One region of the Variovorax sp. P1_G12 genome, then DNA from elsewhere that is predicted to be linked to it. Evidence: predicted binding sites of a transcription regulator. Region 1 holds the regulator's gene; the other holds the start of a gene.
What was found. The regulator sigma-54, encoded in region 1, starts transcription at its own class of promoters, with help from an activator protein. The targets are predictions, from matches to a motif close to TGGCANGNAANCTGCTTT.
Positions count from the first base shown of each region.

Region 2: AC1D2O_RS22465 (6-hydroxynicotinate reductase) is a predicted target of sigma-54. The motif match lies at 5,025-5,042, and genes of this name have one in related genera.

Region 1 is NZ_JBFUBW010000027.1:45,953-53,760, forward strand. It holds gene AC1D2O_RS26650 (cytochrome b) at 1-55, shown strand, start outside; gene AC1D2O_RS26655 (YceI family protein) at 52-636, shown strand; gene AC1D2O_RS26660 (YceI family protein) at 675-1,292, shown strand; gene AC1D2O_RS26665 (phospholipase D family protein) at 1,295-2,815, opposite strand; gene AC1D2O_RS26670 (RNA polymerase factor sigma-54) at 2,888-4,474, opposite strand; gene lptB (LPS export ABC transporter ATP-binding protein) at 4,488-5,282, opposite strand; gene lptA (lipopolysaccharide transport periplasmic protein LptA) at 5,279-5,971, opposite strand; gene AC1D2O_RS26685 (thiol:disulfide interchange protein DsbA/DsbL) at 6,126-6,776, opposite strand; gene AC1D2O_RS26690 (SPOR domain-containing protein) at 6,861-7,568, opposite strand; gene argS (arginine--tRNA ligase) at 7,583-7,808, opposite strand, start outside.
Region 2 is NZ_JBFUBW010000020.1:99,833-107,640, reverse strand. It holds gene AC1D2O_RS22485 (ABC transporter substrate-binding protein) at 1-1,004, opposite strand, end outside; gene AC1D2O_RS22480 (amino acid synthesis family protein) at 1,055-1,639, opposite strand; gene AC1D2O_RS22475 (amino acid synthesis family protein) at 1,779-2,420, opposite strand; gene AC1D2O_RS22470 (UPF0280 family protein) at 2,442-3,365, opposite strand; gene AC1D2O_RS22465 (6-hydroxynicotinate reductase) at 3,368-4,993, opposite strand; gene AC1D2O_RS22460 (ferredoxin--NADP reductase) at 5,229-6,002, shown strand; gene AC1D2O_RS22455 (TetR/AcrR family transcriptional regulator) at 6,017-6,820, shown strand; gene AC1D2O_RS22450 (amidohydrolase family protein) at 6,913-7,808, shown strand, end outside.

The sequences.
Region 1 (7,808 bases):
CGATGGCCTGCTCGACCGCATGTCGCCCCTTTCACCCCGGCAACGTCTCCCATGACCCTCCTTGCCATGGCCTGCCGCGGGTGGTGCGCGGCGGCGCTGATCGTCGCCGGCACGGCCGCCGCCGAGCCGCCGGCACCGGCGAAACTGCTGCCGGCCCCGAGCCGGATCGCCTTCGTGTTCAAGCAGATGGGCGTGCCGGTGGAAGGCGTGTTCAGGAAGTTCGATGCCCGGATTGCCCTCGACCCGCGCAAGCCCGAAGACGGCAGCGTCGCGCTGCAGATCGATGTCGCCAGCGCCAGCCTGGGCATCCCGCAGACCGATGCCGAGCTGCCCAGGCCCACCTGGTTCGACAGCGACCGTTTCCCGAAGGCGGAATTCCATTCCAGCGCCATCAAGGCGCTGGGCAGCGGCCGCTTCGAGGTCGCCGGCCGGCTGACCATCAAGGGCAGCAGCCGGGACGTGGTCGTGCCGGTGGAGATCATGCAGTCCTATGGCCAGTCGACCGCGACCGGAAGCCTTACGATCCAGCGCCTCGCCTTCAGGATCGGCGAAGGCGAATGGACCGACACGTCGATGGTGGCCGACGACGTGCAGGTGCGCTTCAAACTGGTGCTGACCGGCCTCGGCCCGCTGTGAAATCCTTCGATGTTTCCACCTTCATCCGAAAGCGCGCCATGAAGAAATTGCTCACACTCGCCGCGCTGGCGACCGCGGCGGCACTGGCCGGCGCCCAGCACGCACCCGAGGCGGCCGCCAAGCCGGCCGGCGGCCCTGCCAAGGGCGCGAGCTACGTGGTCGACCCGACCCACACCTTCGTCAACTACGAGATGGGCCACTACGGCACCACCACCAACCGCGGCCGCTTCAGCACCAAGGACGGCCAGGTCAAGATCGACCCTTCGGGCACCGCCGGCAAGATCGACATCACGATGGACATCAGCTCCATCAACACCGGCGTCGACCTGCTCAACCGGCACCTGCTGAGCAAGGACTTCTTCAACGTGGCCGAGTTTCCAACCGCCCGCTTCGTCGCCGACCAGATCGACTTCAGCGGCGACAAGGTCACGCAGGTCAACGGCACGCTCACCTTGATGGGCAAGAGCCGCCCCGTGGCGCTCAAGGCCAACCGCTTCAACTGCTACCTGAGTCCGCTCATCAATCGCCAGATCTGCGGCGGCGACTTCGAGACCACGGTGGAGCGCAGCCAGTGGGGCATCAGCTGGGGGCTCGCCTTCGGCTTCGAGGACAAGGTGAGGCTGCTGGTGCAGGTCGAGGCCATCAACATCCAGTAGCGCTACAGCAGGCTCTCCGGCGCCAGCGGCGCGAGCAGTTCCAGCATCACGCGGTCCCACAGGCCCGAGTCGGGCTCCACGGTGAGCACGTCCTCGGCCTCGCCCTCGCGGCTGACCCATTCGAGCGCTTCGCCGCCGTCGGCGAAGCGCACCCGGTAGGCGCCCTGCTGCTTCAGCACGTCGAGCAGCTTCAGGACCTGCTGCGCCAACTCGGGGCTGGCGATGAACAGGCCGATCTCCGTGTTGTGGGTGTCCGAGCGCGGATCGAAGTTCATCGAGCCCAGGAACAGCGCCCTGCGATCGAAGATCGCCGCCTTCGCGTGCAGCCGGCCGACCTGCGAGCCGAACAGGCCGAGCCGCACGCTGCGCTTGGTGCGTGCCGAGCTCAGCTCGTGGATCTCGACGCCGAGCCGCAGCATGTCGGGCCGGTAGCGCCGGTAGCCGGTCTGGACCAGCGGCTCGTCGGTGGCCGCCAGCGAATTGGTGACGACGCTGATCCGGACCCCGCGCCCGCGGACCTCGCGCATCACCTCCAGCCCCGCCTGGCCCGGGATCAGGTAGGGCGACACCAGCGTGACTTCGGCGCGCGAGCGCCGCATCTGCTCGATCACGTTGTAGCGCACGCTGTCGACGTCGAGCAGCGGCACCCCGCCATAGGAGGCGGTCTTGCCGACCACACGGTCGGGCGAGTCGGCATAGGCCTCGGCCAGGGTCCAGATCAGGCCGAGCCGGGCGCCGTCCTTCAGCTCCGGCCCCAGCGGCGCGTAGCCCAGCACGTCGTTCGGTGCCGGCGGGCGCGGCGCCGCCGTGGTTGCGGGGCCGGTGGCCTGATCGAAGCGCTGCTGCAGCTCCTCGCGCGGCAGCGAGGATGCGACCACGCTGCCGATCGGCCGCACGTAGGGGCTGTTCCAGTACAGGTCGAACAGGCTGCCGAGGCGTTTCACCAGGGCGCCGGCGACGAAGGTGTCGATGTCCAGGAAGTTCGCGCCGGCGGTCTGCGTGAAGTACTGGCTGCCGATGTTGCGCCCGCCTGCCACCGCCATCGCGCCGTCGGCGATGAAGAGCTTGTTGTGCATCCGGCGATTGACGCGGTCGAAGTCGAACAGCGAGCTCGAGAAGCGCTGCAGCAGGCTGCCGCGGCCGGCTGGGAAAGGGTTGAACAGCCGCAGCTCGAGGTTCGGCGTGGCGGCCAGCGCCAGCAGCAGGTCGTCCTCGCCCGAGGTGTAGAGGTCGTCCATCAGGAGCCGCACGCGCACGCCGCGCAGGGCCGCATCGCGCAGGGTGCGCAGGAAGTAGCGGCCGGTGTCGTCGTTCTCGATCTGGTAGTACTGGACGTCGAGCGTGCGCTCGGCGCGGCGCGCGAGCTGCAGCCGCGTGTCGAGCGCGAAGTCGCCGCCGGGCATGAGCCGGAAACCGCTCAGATCCGGATCGGGCGACGAGGCCTTGACGATCCGGCCCAGCGCGGTCGCGCCCGAGGCCGTGATGGCACTCGAGGGCGGGCGCTCGACATCGGCCGGCAGCATCGCGCAGCCGCCGACCAGAAGCACCGCCGCCGCCAATGCCGCACCGAGCCGCCACCCGCGCACCAGCACGCCCTAGAGCGCCTTGCGCAGATTGGCCGGCGCGATGCGCAGCGCCTCGCGGTACTTCGCGACGGTGCGGCGTGCGCATTCGATGCCCTGCTCCTTGAGCATCTCGGAGATCTGGCTGTCGGACAGCGGTTTCTTGAGGTCCTCGGCGCTCACGAACTGCTTGATCAGCGCCCGCACCGCGGTGCTCGAGGCATTGCCGCCGGTCTCGGTGCCGAGCGCCGAGCCGAAGAAGTACTTGAGCTCGAACGTGCCGTAAGGCGTCGCCATGTACTTGGCGGTGGTCACGCGGCTGATGGTCGATTCGTGCAGGCCGAGTTCGTCGGCGATCTCGCGCAGCACCAGCGGGCGCATCGCCAGCTCGCCGTGCACGAAGAAGCTCTTCTGCCGCTCGACGATCGCGTTCGACACCCGCAGGATGGTGTCGAAGCGCTGCTGGATGTTCTTGATGAACCAGCGCGCCTCCTGCAACCGCTGCGAGAGCGCCTGGCTGCCCTCGCCCTTGTGCTGCTTGAGCGCGCCCGCATAGATGTCGTGCACGCGCAGCCGCGGCATGACCTCGGGGTTCAGCATGACGCGGAACTTGATGTTGGTGCTGGTGCCGTTGGCGATGCGCGTGACGATCACGTCCGGCACCACCACGTTGCGCTCGACGTCGACGAAGCGGCGGCCCGGCTTGGGCTCGAGCCGGGCGATCAGCTGCAGGGCGGCGCGCACCTCTTCCTCGTTGCTGCGCGCGAGCGTCGCCAGCCGCTTGAAATCGCGCCGCGCCAGCAGCTCCATCGGCTGCTTGCAGACCGCGATCGCGGTCTGGCGCACCCGCGCCTCGTCGGCACCCTCGCCGGGGTGCGCCAGGGCGCGCAGCTGGATCGTCAGGCACTCGCCGAGGTTGCGGGCGCCGACGCCGACCGGCTCCAGGCTCTGCAGCAGGCCCAGCGCGACCTGGAAGTGATGCACCAGGTCGTCGAACTGGTCGTTGTCGTCGCCGGCCAGGCCCGAGGCCAGGGCCGGCAGCGAATCCTCGAGGTAGCCGTCGTCGTTGAGCGACTCGATCAGGAAGCGCAGCGCGGCGCGGTCGGTCTCGCTGAGCCTCAGGCCCAGCGCCTGCCGATGCAGGAAGGACTGCAGCGACTCGTGGCTGCGCGCCAGTTCGGTGGCGTCGGTGCGTTCGTCGCCGAGGTTGTTGGCGCGCGCGGGCGCATCGCCGCCCCATTCGCTGTCGTCGGGCGCCACGTCGACCGTGCCGTCGCCTTCCCAGTCGGGCTCGGCGTCGGCGGCGTCGAGCGGCGCCGTCTCGGCCTCGGGTGTCGCGACCGCAACCTCGGCGGCAGCGGCCGCGGGACCGGGGGCGTAGTCGCCGTCGCCTTCGGCCTGCCGGTCGTCGTCGCGCACCGGCGCATCGGCGGCGTCCAGCCCGAACTCCTCGCGCGCCGCCTCTTCGGCCGTCCGCTCGAGGAAAGGGTTGTCGTCGAGCATCTGCTCGACTTCCTGGCTCAGCTCGAGGGTGGACAGCTGCAGCAGCCGGATCGATTGCTGCAGTTGCGGCGTCAGCGCCAGATGCTGGGAGACGCGAAGCGAAAGCCCCTGCTTCATCGAGATAAGGCCCCTACATCCGGAAATGTTCGCCCAGGTACACGCGTCGCACCTCGGCGTTGTCGACGATCTCCGAAGGCGTGCCTTGTGCCAGCACATGCCCGTCGCTGATGATGAACGCGTGATCGCAGATGCCAAGCGTCTCGCGTACGTTGTGGTCGGTGATGAGCACGCCGAGGCCGCGCTCCTTCAGGAAGCTGATGATCCGCTGGATCTCGATCACCGCGATCGGGTCGATGCCGGCGAAGGGCTCGTCCAGCAGGATGAAGCGCGGCTGCGTCGCCAGGGCGCGCGCGATCTCGACCCGGCGGCGTTCGCCGCCGGACAGCGACAGCGCCGGTGAATCGCGCAGGTGGTCGACGCGCAGGTCGGCCAGCAGTTCGCCCAGCCGCTCGTCGATGTGCGCCTTGCTGAGCGGCACCATCCGGCCGTGTTCGTCGGGCTCGCTCTGCAGCTCGAGCACTGCGCGCACGTTTTCCTCGACCGTCAACTTGCGGAAGATCGAGGCCTCCTGCGGCAGGTAGCTCAGGCCCATGCGCGCGCGACGGTGGATCGGCATGTGGGCGATCGGCTCGCCGTCGATCCAGATCTCTCCGGCATCGGCCCGCACCAGCCCGACGATCATGTAGAACGAGGTGGTCTTGCCCGCGCCGTTGGGGCCCAGCAGCCCGACCACTTCGCCCTTCTGCACGGCGAGCGACACATCCTTCACGACCGTGCGGCTGCCATAGCTCTTCTGCAGGCTGCGCGCCTCCAGCCGGCTGACCGGCTGGCCATCGCTTCCATTCAACCCGGCGGTTTCGATCACTTCTTGGACTCTCCGCCGAGCGTGGTGGTGGAACGCAGGCTGTTGCCCGGAGCCGGAGCCGGGGTCGCCGCGGGCTTGGCACCGCCGCTGCCGGGCGCCGGGGCGGCCGCCTTGGGCGTCAGGATGACCTTGACGCGGCCGCTCGCCTGTGTCGCCACGCCGGCGTTCGGCGGCAGCGAGGAGCCGTTGACCGTGAAGGTGTCGTTGCTCTGGTCGTAGACGATCAGCGGGCCGCTGCTCTCGTCGCTCACCGTGGCGCCGATCAGGCGCCGCATGACCGCGCGGCGGATGAACTTCACGTTGTCGGCGCGGCTGTCGTACTCGATCACTTCGCCCTCGCCCTCGATCCACTCGTCGGTGCCGGCGTTGCGTTTCTGCTTGAAGTACGCCAATTTGCCGGGTTCGGCCGTGACCACGCCGTACTGGTAGCCCTCGGGGTCCTGGCGAACGTCGATGCGGGTGCCCCGGATCTGGATCGTGCCCTTGTTCACGACCACGTTGCCGGTGAACACGCTGGTCTGCTTGAGGTCGTCATAGCGCATCGCGTCGGCCTCGATGTTCATCGGCTTGCTCCGGTCGGCCTGCTCGGCCTGCGACAACGACGCGCATCCGGCCAGCGCCAGCGCCAGGCAAAGCACGCGACCGAATCGACGAGGAGAAATGGAGGTGAAGGAGAAGGGCGATGTCATAGAGGCACGAAACTTGCTGTGCGATTGTATGCGTCCCGTGGACGCCGCCTCGCGCGGCCTTGACGAAAAAGCCCGCAGAAGCGGGCTTCAATGACGAGATCGTGGCGGCGACGGCAGGCGACAGGCGCCGCCACCCTGCGCGCCACCGGGCCGCTCAACCCTTGCGGGCTTCGGCGATCAGGAAGTCGACCACCTGGAGCGCGCGCTCGAGCGAGCCCGCCGTGTCGCCATCGACGTACCAGCGCCCGGCCACGCCGAGGGCCGGCACGCCGGCCACCTGGTAGTCGGTGGTGAGCTGGGTGGCGCGCTTGGCCTTGCCGACCACCGAGAAGGACTTGAACAGCTCGGCGAACTTCTTCGCATCGAGGCCGGGCTGCTTTTCCACCCAGGCGAGGATCGCGGCGTCGCCAGTCAGGTTCAGGCGCTGCTGGTGGATGGCCTGGAAGACCTTGGGCTGGAATTCGTCGACCTTGCCCATCGCCTCGAGCGCGTAATAGAAGCGTTGCTTGGCCTCCGTGTCGTTGCCGACGAACGGCACCGGGATGCGACGGAAAACGACATAGGGCGGCAACTTCTTGACCCAGGCTTCCACCTGAGGCTCGAAGGCCGCGCAGTGCGGGCAGTTGTAGGAAAAGAACTCGAGCACCTCGACCTTGCCGGCGGGCGCATCGACCGGCGCCGGCTTGCGCAGGACGATGTAGTCGGTGCCGGCCTTGATGGGACGGGCCTGCTGCGCATGCGAGGGCGCAGCCAGCGGAAGAAGCCCCAGCGAAGCGGCGGCCAGCGAAAAATCACGACGTTTCATGTTTCAAATCCTTCTGTACGGCTTGAAAGAGCCCGCGATGCGGGATGGAGTTCCCGGATCGGGCGAACTGGAGACGATGCAGCTTCAACGCTGGACGCGGACCAGGGCCGATTCGAGGCCCCCGCCGTCGAGCCGTTCCTTGAGCTGGTCGGCGTCGTCCTTCTTGTTGAACGGACCGGCACGCACGCGGTAGACGGTGCGGCCGGCCTGCTCGCGCTCGGTCACGCGCGCCTCCACGCCCATCAGCGAAAGCTTCGCGCGCTGCGCATCGGCATCCTCCTGGGTGCGGAAGGCACCGGCCTGGACGAAATACATGAACGGGTCGGTGCTGGTGCCGGTGGCCGCTGCAGCCCCGGTGCCGGAGCGCGCCTTGGCGAAATCACCGATCGGGTCGTTCGAGGGCGGCAGCGCGTTGGCTTCGGCCGGAACCGGCGCGGTGCGCGCCGGCCGCGGCGCGGCCGTCGAGTCGCCGCGCGCACCGGGCGCCACCACCACCGGCACCGGGCCGGCGGGCGGATTGGGCGCCGCCACTGGGGCGGGCGCGACCGGCCCCGCGGCCGCCGGCGCACGCGCCGCGGCACCGGCCTTGCCGGCCAGCGGCAGGTTCGGATCCCAGTCGCGGTTCTTGCGCGCCTCGGCCTCGTCCTGCTCGGCGCCGCCGCGCTGGGTCTTGGTCATGAACGGGATCGGCACCTTGGTCACGTAGACCGCGATGCCGAGCGCGATGCCGAGCCCCAGCACCAGGCCCACGATCAACCCGATGACGATGTTGCCGCTTTGTCGTTTTTTCATGGTGGAGGAGGGAATCACATCTTTTGCGGCGCGCTGACGCCCAGAACAGCGAGCCCATTGTGCAGCACCCGCGCGGTCGCCGCGACCAGCGCCAGGCGGGCCCGCTTGACCGGCTCGTCGTCGACCAGGATGCGCTCGGCGTCGTAGTAGCTGTGGTAGCTCGCGGCCAGTTCGCGCAGGTAGAAGGTGACGTCGTGGGGCGCGAAATCCCTGGCCGCGGCGGTCAGCATCTCGGGGTAC
Region 2 (7,808 bases), on a different contig from region 1:
GCGACCACCTTCTCGGTGTCGGTGCTCTTGGCCTTGGCGATGCCGGCGGCGGCGGACTTGATCATGCTGTAGCCGACCACCGAGCCGAGCCGCGGATAGTCCTTGAACTTGGCCTGGTAGGCCTGCTCGAAGGCCTTGTGCGCCGGCGTCGTGATGCCGTACCACGGGTAGCCGGTCACGATCCAGCCGTTGGGCGCTTCGTCCTTGAGCGGATCCATGTACTCGGGCTCGCCGGTCAGCACGCTCACCACCTCGCGGTCCTTGAACAGGCCGCGGGTGTTGCCTTCACGCACGAACTTCGACAGGTCGGCGCCGAACAGCACGTTGAAGATCGCGTCGGGCTTGGCATCGGCCAGCGCCTGCACCACACTGCCGGCGTCGACCTTGCCCAGCGGCGTGGCCTGTTCGGCGACGAATTCGACGTCGGGCTGGGCCGCCTTCAGCAGCTGCTTGAAGGCCGCGACCGCCGACTGGCCGTACTCGTAGTTGGGGTAGACCACCGCCCAGCGCTTCTTCTTGAGCTTGGCCGCCTCGGGCACCAGCATCGCGGCCTGCATGTAGGTGCCGGGGCGCAGGCGCACGGTGTAGGCGTTGCCGCCCTGCCAGGTGAGCTTGTCGGTCAGCGGCTCGCCGGCCAGGAAGAAGAACTTCTTCTGCTTGGCGAAGTCGGCCACCGCCATGCCGGTGTTCGACAGGAAGGTGCCGGCCAGGATGTCGACCTTCTCGCGCGAGACCAGCTCCTCGGCCACGCGCACCGCGTCGCCCGGGTTGGCGTTGTCATCGCGGCTGATCAGCTCGATCTTCTTGCCGTTGACGCCGCCGGCGGCGTTGATCTCGTCGACCGCCAGCTCCATGCCTTTCTTGTAGGGCTCGAGGAAGGCGGGCTGCGCCTTGTAGCTGTTGATCTCGCCGATCTTGATCACGCCCTGCGCATGCGCGGGAACGAGTGCAGTGGCGAGCGTGGCAACGGCGGCCGCGGTGAAGGCAAGGCGCAATGGATTCATCGGGAACTCCTTGGGATCGAACAGAAAGAAAAGCTTTGCGGCGAACGGGCTCAACGGAGCCCGTCCTCACCCTTGATCTCGGAGGCTTGCAGGCCGCCGATGCGCGCCAGCGGGCGGCCGCTGTCGGTGACCGCGACCGCGACCACGATCTCGTTGGCGCGCGGCGCATCGGACACGCGGGCCTCGATGGCGTCGAAGTGGCTGCGCACGAAGGCCGCGTCCTTGTGGCCCAGCGGCACGTCGATGGCGGTGCCCAGCGTGCCGCGCTTCTTGCTCGACGGCACCAGCGCGGCGCCCTTCTCGACCGCCATGCGCAGCGGCGCGCCGAGCTTGGGATGCAGGATGGCCGCTGCATGCTCGAGCTCGCCGGCCTCGCCGACGATGGCCGCCTTGCCGTAGCTCTGCGCCTCGCCGGGCTGGATGCCCAGGGCCGCCACGGCCTTCTGGCCCAGCAACGCGCCGAGTTCTTCGCCGATCGCGATCAGCTCGTCGAGCGATTCGCTGTAGCGGCCGGCGTAGGGGTTCTCGATCACGGCGATGGCGACCGCGCGGCGCGTGGGCGGCTCGATGGCCTGGCCCATTTCCTTGCGGGTTTCGTCGACCTGGACGACGAGCTTGCGAATGTTGGCGGTCATTGGCTCACCCCCAGGTTGCCCGGCACTGCGTGTCCGGTCGCCCACCCCCTTCCGGGGGCAACACCAGCGGCCAGGCAAAGCCTGTTCCGCGGTGTTCCTGGCATAAATCCGTTGCGACTTGGTTGATGGATGCTGGTTTTCATCGGAGTCCGTCCCACTTAGAAATGTTTTCGGCACGCAGGCCGCCGACGCGATCGTGCACGCGGTAGCCGGTGCTCATCGCGAGGATGAAGACGATCTCGTCAGCCGCCGGCGCACCGGGCACGCGGACTTCGATGGCGTCGAACTGGCCGCGCACATAGCTGGCATTGATGTTGGTCAGCGGCACGTCGAGCGCAGCGCCCGGCGGGCCGACCTTCTTGGTCGAGGGCACGATCGACAGCGCGTTGCCGGGCTGGCCGGTCTTCTCTTCGGCCTTGCCTTGCCGATAGGCGTCGCGGTCGCCCTTCCAGCCGAGCAGTTCGCGCATCGCGTAGCCGCCGGGCACATGCCACAGCGCACCGTGCTCGAGCTCGCCGGCGGCACCGACGATGGCGCCCTTGCCGTAGGTGGCGATCTGCTCGACCGGCACGTCCATCGCGGCGCGCAAGCGGTGCGCCATGTCGACGCCGACCGGATCGAGCAAGGCCATCATCGGCAGGATGTCGGGCTCGTAGCGGCCCGCGAAGGGATTGGTCAGCACCGCGCCGATGGCGCCACGCACCAGCGGCGTTGCAGCGCGCGGTCCGAACTCGTGGTGGATGTGCTCCACATGGGTGAAGACGCGACGTATATCGATCATGAAAAAGAGTCCTGCTTTTCGTTAAGCAAATACTGAACCAACTGCATCGGCCATCGGTTCGCGGCCCGTCCGCGGCAACCCGGGCGAAGCCGTCGAGCTTAAGGGTTGAAGCACTCGCCATTGCCCCTGGCAAACCAGCACCACCGACCACACCAGCCCGGCGCGCTGCAGCGCCGCCGCACGGTCGGCACCCGCATCCAGTGCACGCTGCACCTGCGCCGGCGCCAGCACCGCGACGTGGGTCGTCACGGGGATGTCACCGAGGTCGCTGTCGTCCTTGCAGGCATTGGCGGGCAGGCGGCGGATGCCGGGATCGTCGACATTCACCGCGTTGGCGATCACCGTGGCCGCGGCATCGGCCTCGGCCGCGGTGGCCGCGAGCACGGTCACGCTGTCGGCGATGCCGAGCGAGAAGCTGCGCCCGCGCCAGCCGCTGGTGGCGACGCCGCGCACCGGCTGCTCGGCGCGAAGCTCGAACTGGCCATCGGTGGTGATCGGCCCGGCGTCCCGCAGGTCGAAGCGCGCGAGGTCGGCGAAGAGCCCGATGCGCGCGGAATGCCCCGGCGCGAGATGCAAGGCGATGTCGCCGCCGTTGTTGATCCAGGCGCGTTCGATGCCGCAGCGCTGGTAGCAGGCGATGAGCTCCTGCGCGACCGCACCGGCGACCGCGGCCATCGGCGTGATGAAGCCGGCGCTGAACGGCGCGCAGGCATTCCACATGCGCCGCGCAATGGGGCCCTGCAGCGCGCACGCCGCACCGACCGGCTGGCGCAGCAATGGCAGTTCGGCGACCAGTTCGTCCAGCACCTGGGCGAAGCGCCGCCAGGCGAGCTCATGCGCCACCGCGACCTCGACGGCGTCGCCATGGGCCTCGGCGACGATGTCGATCGGGCCGTGGTTGAAGTGCCAGCGCGCACCGTCGAGTGCGCTGCGTTGGGCGCTCATGATCAGCCCAGCATGGGAGGCTGGCCGAGCGGCCACGGGTTGGCCGGGTCCATGCGCAGCCACTGGCGCGCCAGCGGCGCTCCGTCGTCCTGCCAGGCGCCGCGCGCCAGCGCCTGCTCGAGCGAGAACACATGCTCCATGTGGCCGCCCAGCGCCGCGTAGTCGTCGCGCCGCATGCTGAACTCGATCGGCGCCACGATGGCCGGTGTCGGCACCGTGCCGAAGCTGTTGTCGGGCATGCGCAGCACGTCGGCCATCACGGTGATGCCGCCGCCGGGCCACACATAGGCCGGTGCGCCGCCGCAGGTCACGTTGACCAGCGCGCGCTTGATGGCGCGCGTGAGCAGCACCGGGTTTTCGGTGACACCTGCGCGCAGGCTGCCGCCGGCGCCGCCGAGGAACAGCACGGTGCACAGCGACGGCTCGCAGTTCTCGCCGATGCGATCGACGATGCGGCGAACCTCCGCCGGCATCGGCGCCTCGACCGGCTGCAGCTGCGCGTCGAGCACGTACCACTGCGCATGCTCGCCGGTGGTCGAGGTCATGAGCAGGCGCAGGCCCGGCCGCGCCACGCCCTCTTCCCAGCCCTCGATGATCGACAGCGGGTCGTCGATGTCGGTGCCGCCCCAGCCGTTGCCCGGGTTCGCGACCTGGAAATAGCGCCCCGGCGTCGACTTGCGCCCGCGCATCTGGATGCCCGAAGGCGCCATGTCCAGGCAGCGCCCGGCCTGGTGCTCGGTCAGGACGCCGGTGATGTGGTCGTCGACCACCACCACTTCGTCGGCATGGCCGAACAGCTGCCGCGCGAAGATGCCGACCGCCGCCGAGCCGCAGCCCACGCGCATGCGTTTTTCTTCGACGCCGTTGACGATCGGTGCGCGGCCGGCCTGGATCACCATGCTGGCGCCGCCGTCGATCACGCACTCGACCGCCTTCTTGTTGCCCAGCAGCTGCATCAGCTCGCAGGTCATGCGGCCTTCCTTCTTGCTGCCGCCCGTGAGGTGGTGCACGCCGCCCAGCGACAGCATCTGCGAGCCGTACTCGGCGGTGGTGACGTGGCCGACCACCTCGCCGCGATAGCGCACGTTGGCCTGCTCGGCGCCCAGGAAGCGGTCGGTGTCGATCTTCACCTTGAAGCTGCAGTAGCTGAAGATGCCTTCGGTCACCACGGTCACCATGTCCACGCCCTGCGCCTTGGAGGCGACGATGAAGGGCGCGGGCTTGTAGTCCGGGTAGGTGGTGGAAGAACCCACGCCGGTCACGAAGACCTCGTCAGCATGAAGGAGATCGCCGTTCCAGTCGGCGTCCGCCACCGGCGCCTCGATGCGCTCGGCCTCGCCGGTCTCGCCGCCCGCGCGGGCGAAGGGCACCAGCGCCGGAGTCTCGCTCGTGAGCTCGCGCCGCAGCAGCAGCACCGGATCGACCCGCACCAGCACGCCGTCGCGGTTGGCATAGCGGTCGCAGGCACCGGTGCGCCCCTCTGAAATCTGGCACAGCACCGGGCAGGCATTGCACTCGACCTTGGCCGCATTCATGCGCTCGTTGCGCAGGGGCGCCCGGCCCGTGGCCTCTGGCATTACCGGCATGTCCATGCCGGGCAGTCCGTCTGTCTTGGTGTGTTCGGTCATCGCGGATATCTCGTGGGTTCAGGCCGGCGGGAGTGCAACATCTGTGCCGGCGGCCCGCTTGCAACTGCACTTGTGCTGGAACTGACGTTTGTGTAGCATTCCCTACACCTTCATGTGGTGAACACTACATTTGAGATCAATGTAGCAAACGGACTCGATACTGGCAATGGTGTTTTCGCTGGCATCGCCGACAATTGGTGCATCCCTTTTTCGTTCATAACCATTCCTGCCCCCTATGAGTGCATTCAGCGAAGAACGTGTGCTGAGCGTCCACCACTGGACCGACCGCCTGTTTACCTTCACGACCACCCGCGATCCGGCCCTGCGTTTCTCGAACGGCCACTTCACGATGATCGGCCTGAAGGTCAACAACAAGCCCCTGCTGCGGGCCTACAGCATCGTGAGCCCGAACTACGAGGAACACCTGGAGTTCCTGAGCATCAAGGTCGAGGAAGGCCCGCTGACCTCGAAGCTGCAGCACATCCAGGTCGGCGACACCGTCATCGTCGGCCGCAAGCCGACCGGCACGCTGCTGAYCGACTACACGCTGCCGGGCAAGCGGCTCTACCTGTTCGGCACCGGCACCGGCCTGGCGCCGTTCATGAGCATCATCCGCGACCCCGACACCTACGAGAAGTTCGAGCAGGTCATCCTGGTGCACGGCGTGCGCCAGATCGACGAGCTGGCCTATCACGACCTCGTGACCGACCACCTGCCSMAGCACGARRTCCTGGGYGAACTGATCGAGAAGCAGCTGCTCTACTACCCGACCGTGACGCGCGAGGAGTTCCGCAACATGGGGCGCATCACCGAGCTGATCGAGAGCAACAAGCTCACCGACGACCTCGGCCTGCCGCCGCTCAATGCCGCCGAAGACCGCGTGATGCTGTGCGGCAGCCCGGGCCTGCTGGTCGACCTCAAGCACATCCTCGAGGCGCGCGGCTTCAAGGAAGGCAACACGTCGACGCCGGGCGATTTCGTGGTCGAACGCGCCTTCGCCGAGAAGTAGCCAAGAAGCCCGCGATGGCCGAGCCCAAGGCAGCCGCGCGCAAGAGCGCACCCAAGCCCGCGACGCGCCGCACCGGCGTGCGCGAGGCCTCTGCGCAGGCCACGCGAGAAAGCATCCTGCGCGCCGCGACCAAGGTGTTCGCGAAGTACGGCTTCGACGGCGGCAGCGTCGAGAAGATCTCGAAGGCGGCGAAGTCGTACGACCGCATGATCTACTACTACTTCGGCAGCAAGGAAGGCCTGTTCATCGCGGTGCTCGAGGGCATCTACCGGCGGATGGACGATGCCGAGGCCGCGATCGACCTCGATGCGTCCCGGCCGGTGGAGTCGCTCACCGCGGTGATCCGCTTCGTGCTCGGCTACTACCGCAAGAATCCCGAGTTCGTCACGCTGCTGAACACCGAGAACCTGCACAAGGGCCGGCATATCGCGAAGTCGCTGCGGGCCCGCGAATATTCGTCGCGGGCGATCACGGTCATCCACGAGATCCTCGCCAGCGGCGTCGAGCAAGGCCTGTTCCGCGATGACGTGGCGGCGCGCGATCTGTACCTGCTGATCGCGTCGACCGGCTATTTCTACACGTCGAACCGGCACACGCTGACGGCCTTCCTGGGCGAGCCCCTCGAAACGCCGGAAGCCGTCGCACACTGGGAAAACTTCGTGATCGAGACCGTGCTGCGCACGGTCGACGCCGGAGCTCCCGACGAACAAGAGTCCACTCACTCCCACGAGAGAAATATGACCCCCAAAGCTCACATGCGTTCGCAGGCCCCCAAGGGGGCGCAGGCCTCCCTTGGGGCGGCCCGGCGGGAGGCCTGAAATGAACTGCCCCCACGCTCATCACTTCGTGTATTCGCTGCCCCCCAAGGGGGCGCAGGCCTCCCTTGGGGCGGCCCGGCGGGAGGCCTGAAATGGCAGAAATCGCAACCGGCGCCAAGTCGGGCAAGGTCGTCATCCGGAACATAGGCCTGCTGCTCTCGGGCGATATCGACAAGCCCATCCTCGACGCCGACACCATCGTCGTCAACGACGGCCTGATCGTCGCCGTCGGCAAGGAGAAAGACTGCGATCTCGAAGGCGCGACCACCGTCATCGACGTGAAAAAGACCTGCGTCGCGCCGGGCCTGATCGACAGCCACGTGCACCCGGTCTTCGGCGACTGGACGCCGCGCCAGGGCCAGATCGGCTGGATCGACTCGACCATGCACGGCGGCGTGACCACCATGATTTCCGCCGGCGAGGTGCACCTGCCCGGCCGGCCCAAGGACATCGTCGGCCTGAAGGCGCTGGCGATCACGGCGCAGCGCGCCTTCGACAATTTCCGCCCCGGCGGCGTCAAGGTGCTGGCCGGCGCGCCGGTGATCGAGAAGGGCATGGTCGAGAGCGACTTCAAGGAACTGGCCGAGGCCGGCGTCGGCCTGCTCGGCGAGGTCGGCCTGGGTTCGGTCAAGGCCGGCTACGAGGCCAAGGAGATGGTCGCCTGGGCCCGCAAGTACGGCATCCAGAGCACCATCCACACGGGCGGCCCGTCGATCCCGGGCTCGGGCCTGATCGACAAGGACGTGGTGCTCGAAGCCGATGCCGACATCATCGGCCACATCAACGGTGGCCACACCTCGCTGCCCGAGGCGCACGTGTGCGAGCTGTGCGAGAAATCGTCGCGCGCGATCGAGATCGTGCACAACGGCAACGAGCGCGTCGCCATCGCGGCGGCCAAGGCCGCGCTCGAGCTCAAGTGCCCGCACCGCGTGATCCTCGGCACCGACGGGCCCGCGGGCTCGGGCGTGCAGCCGCTGGGCATCCTGCG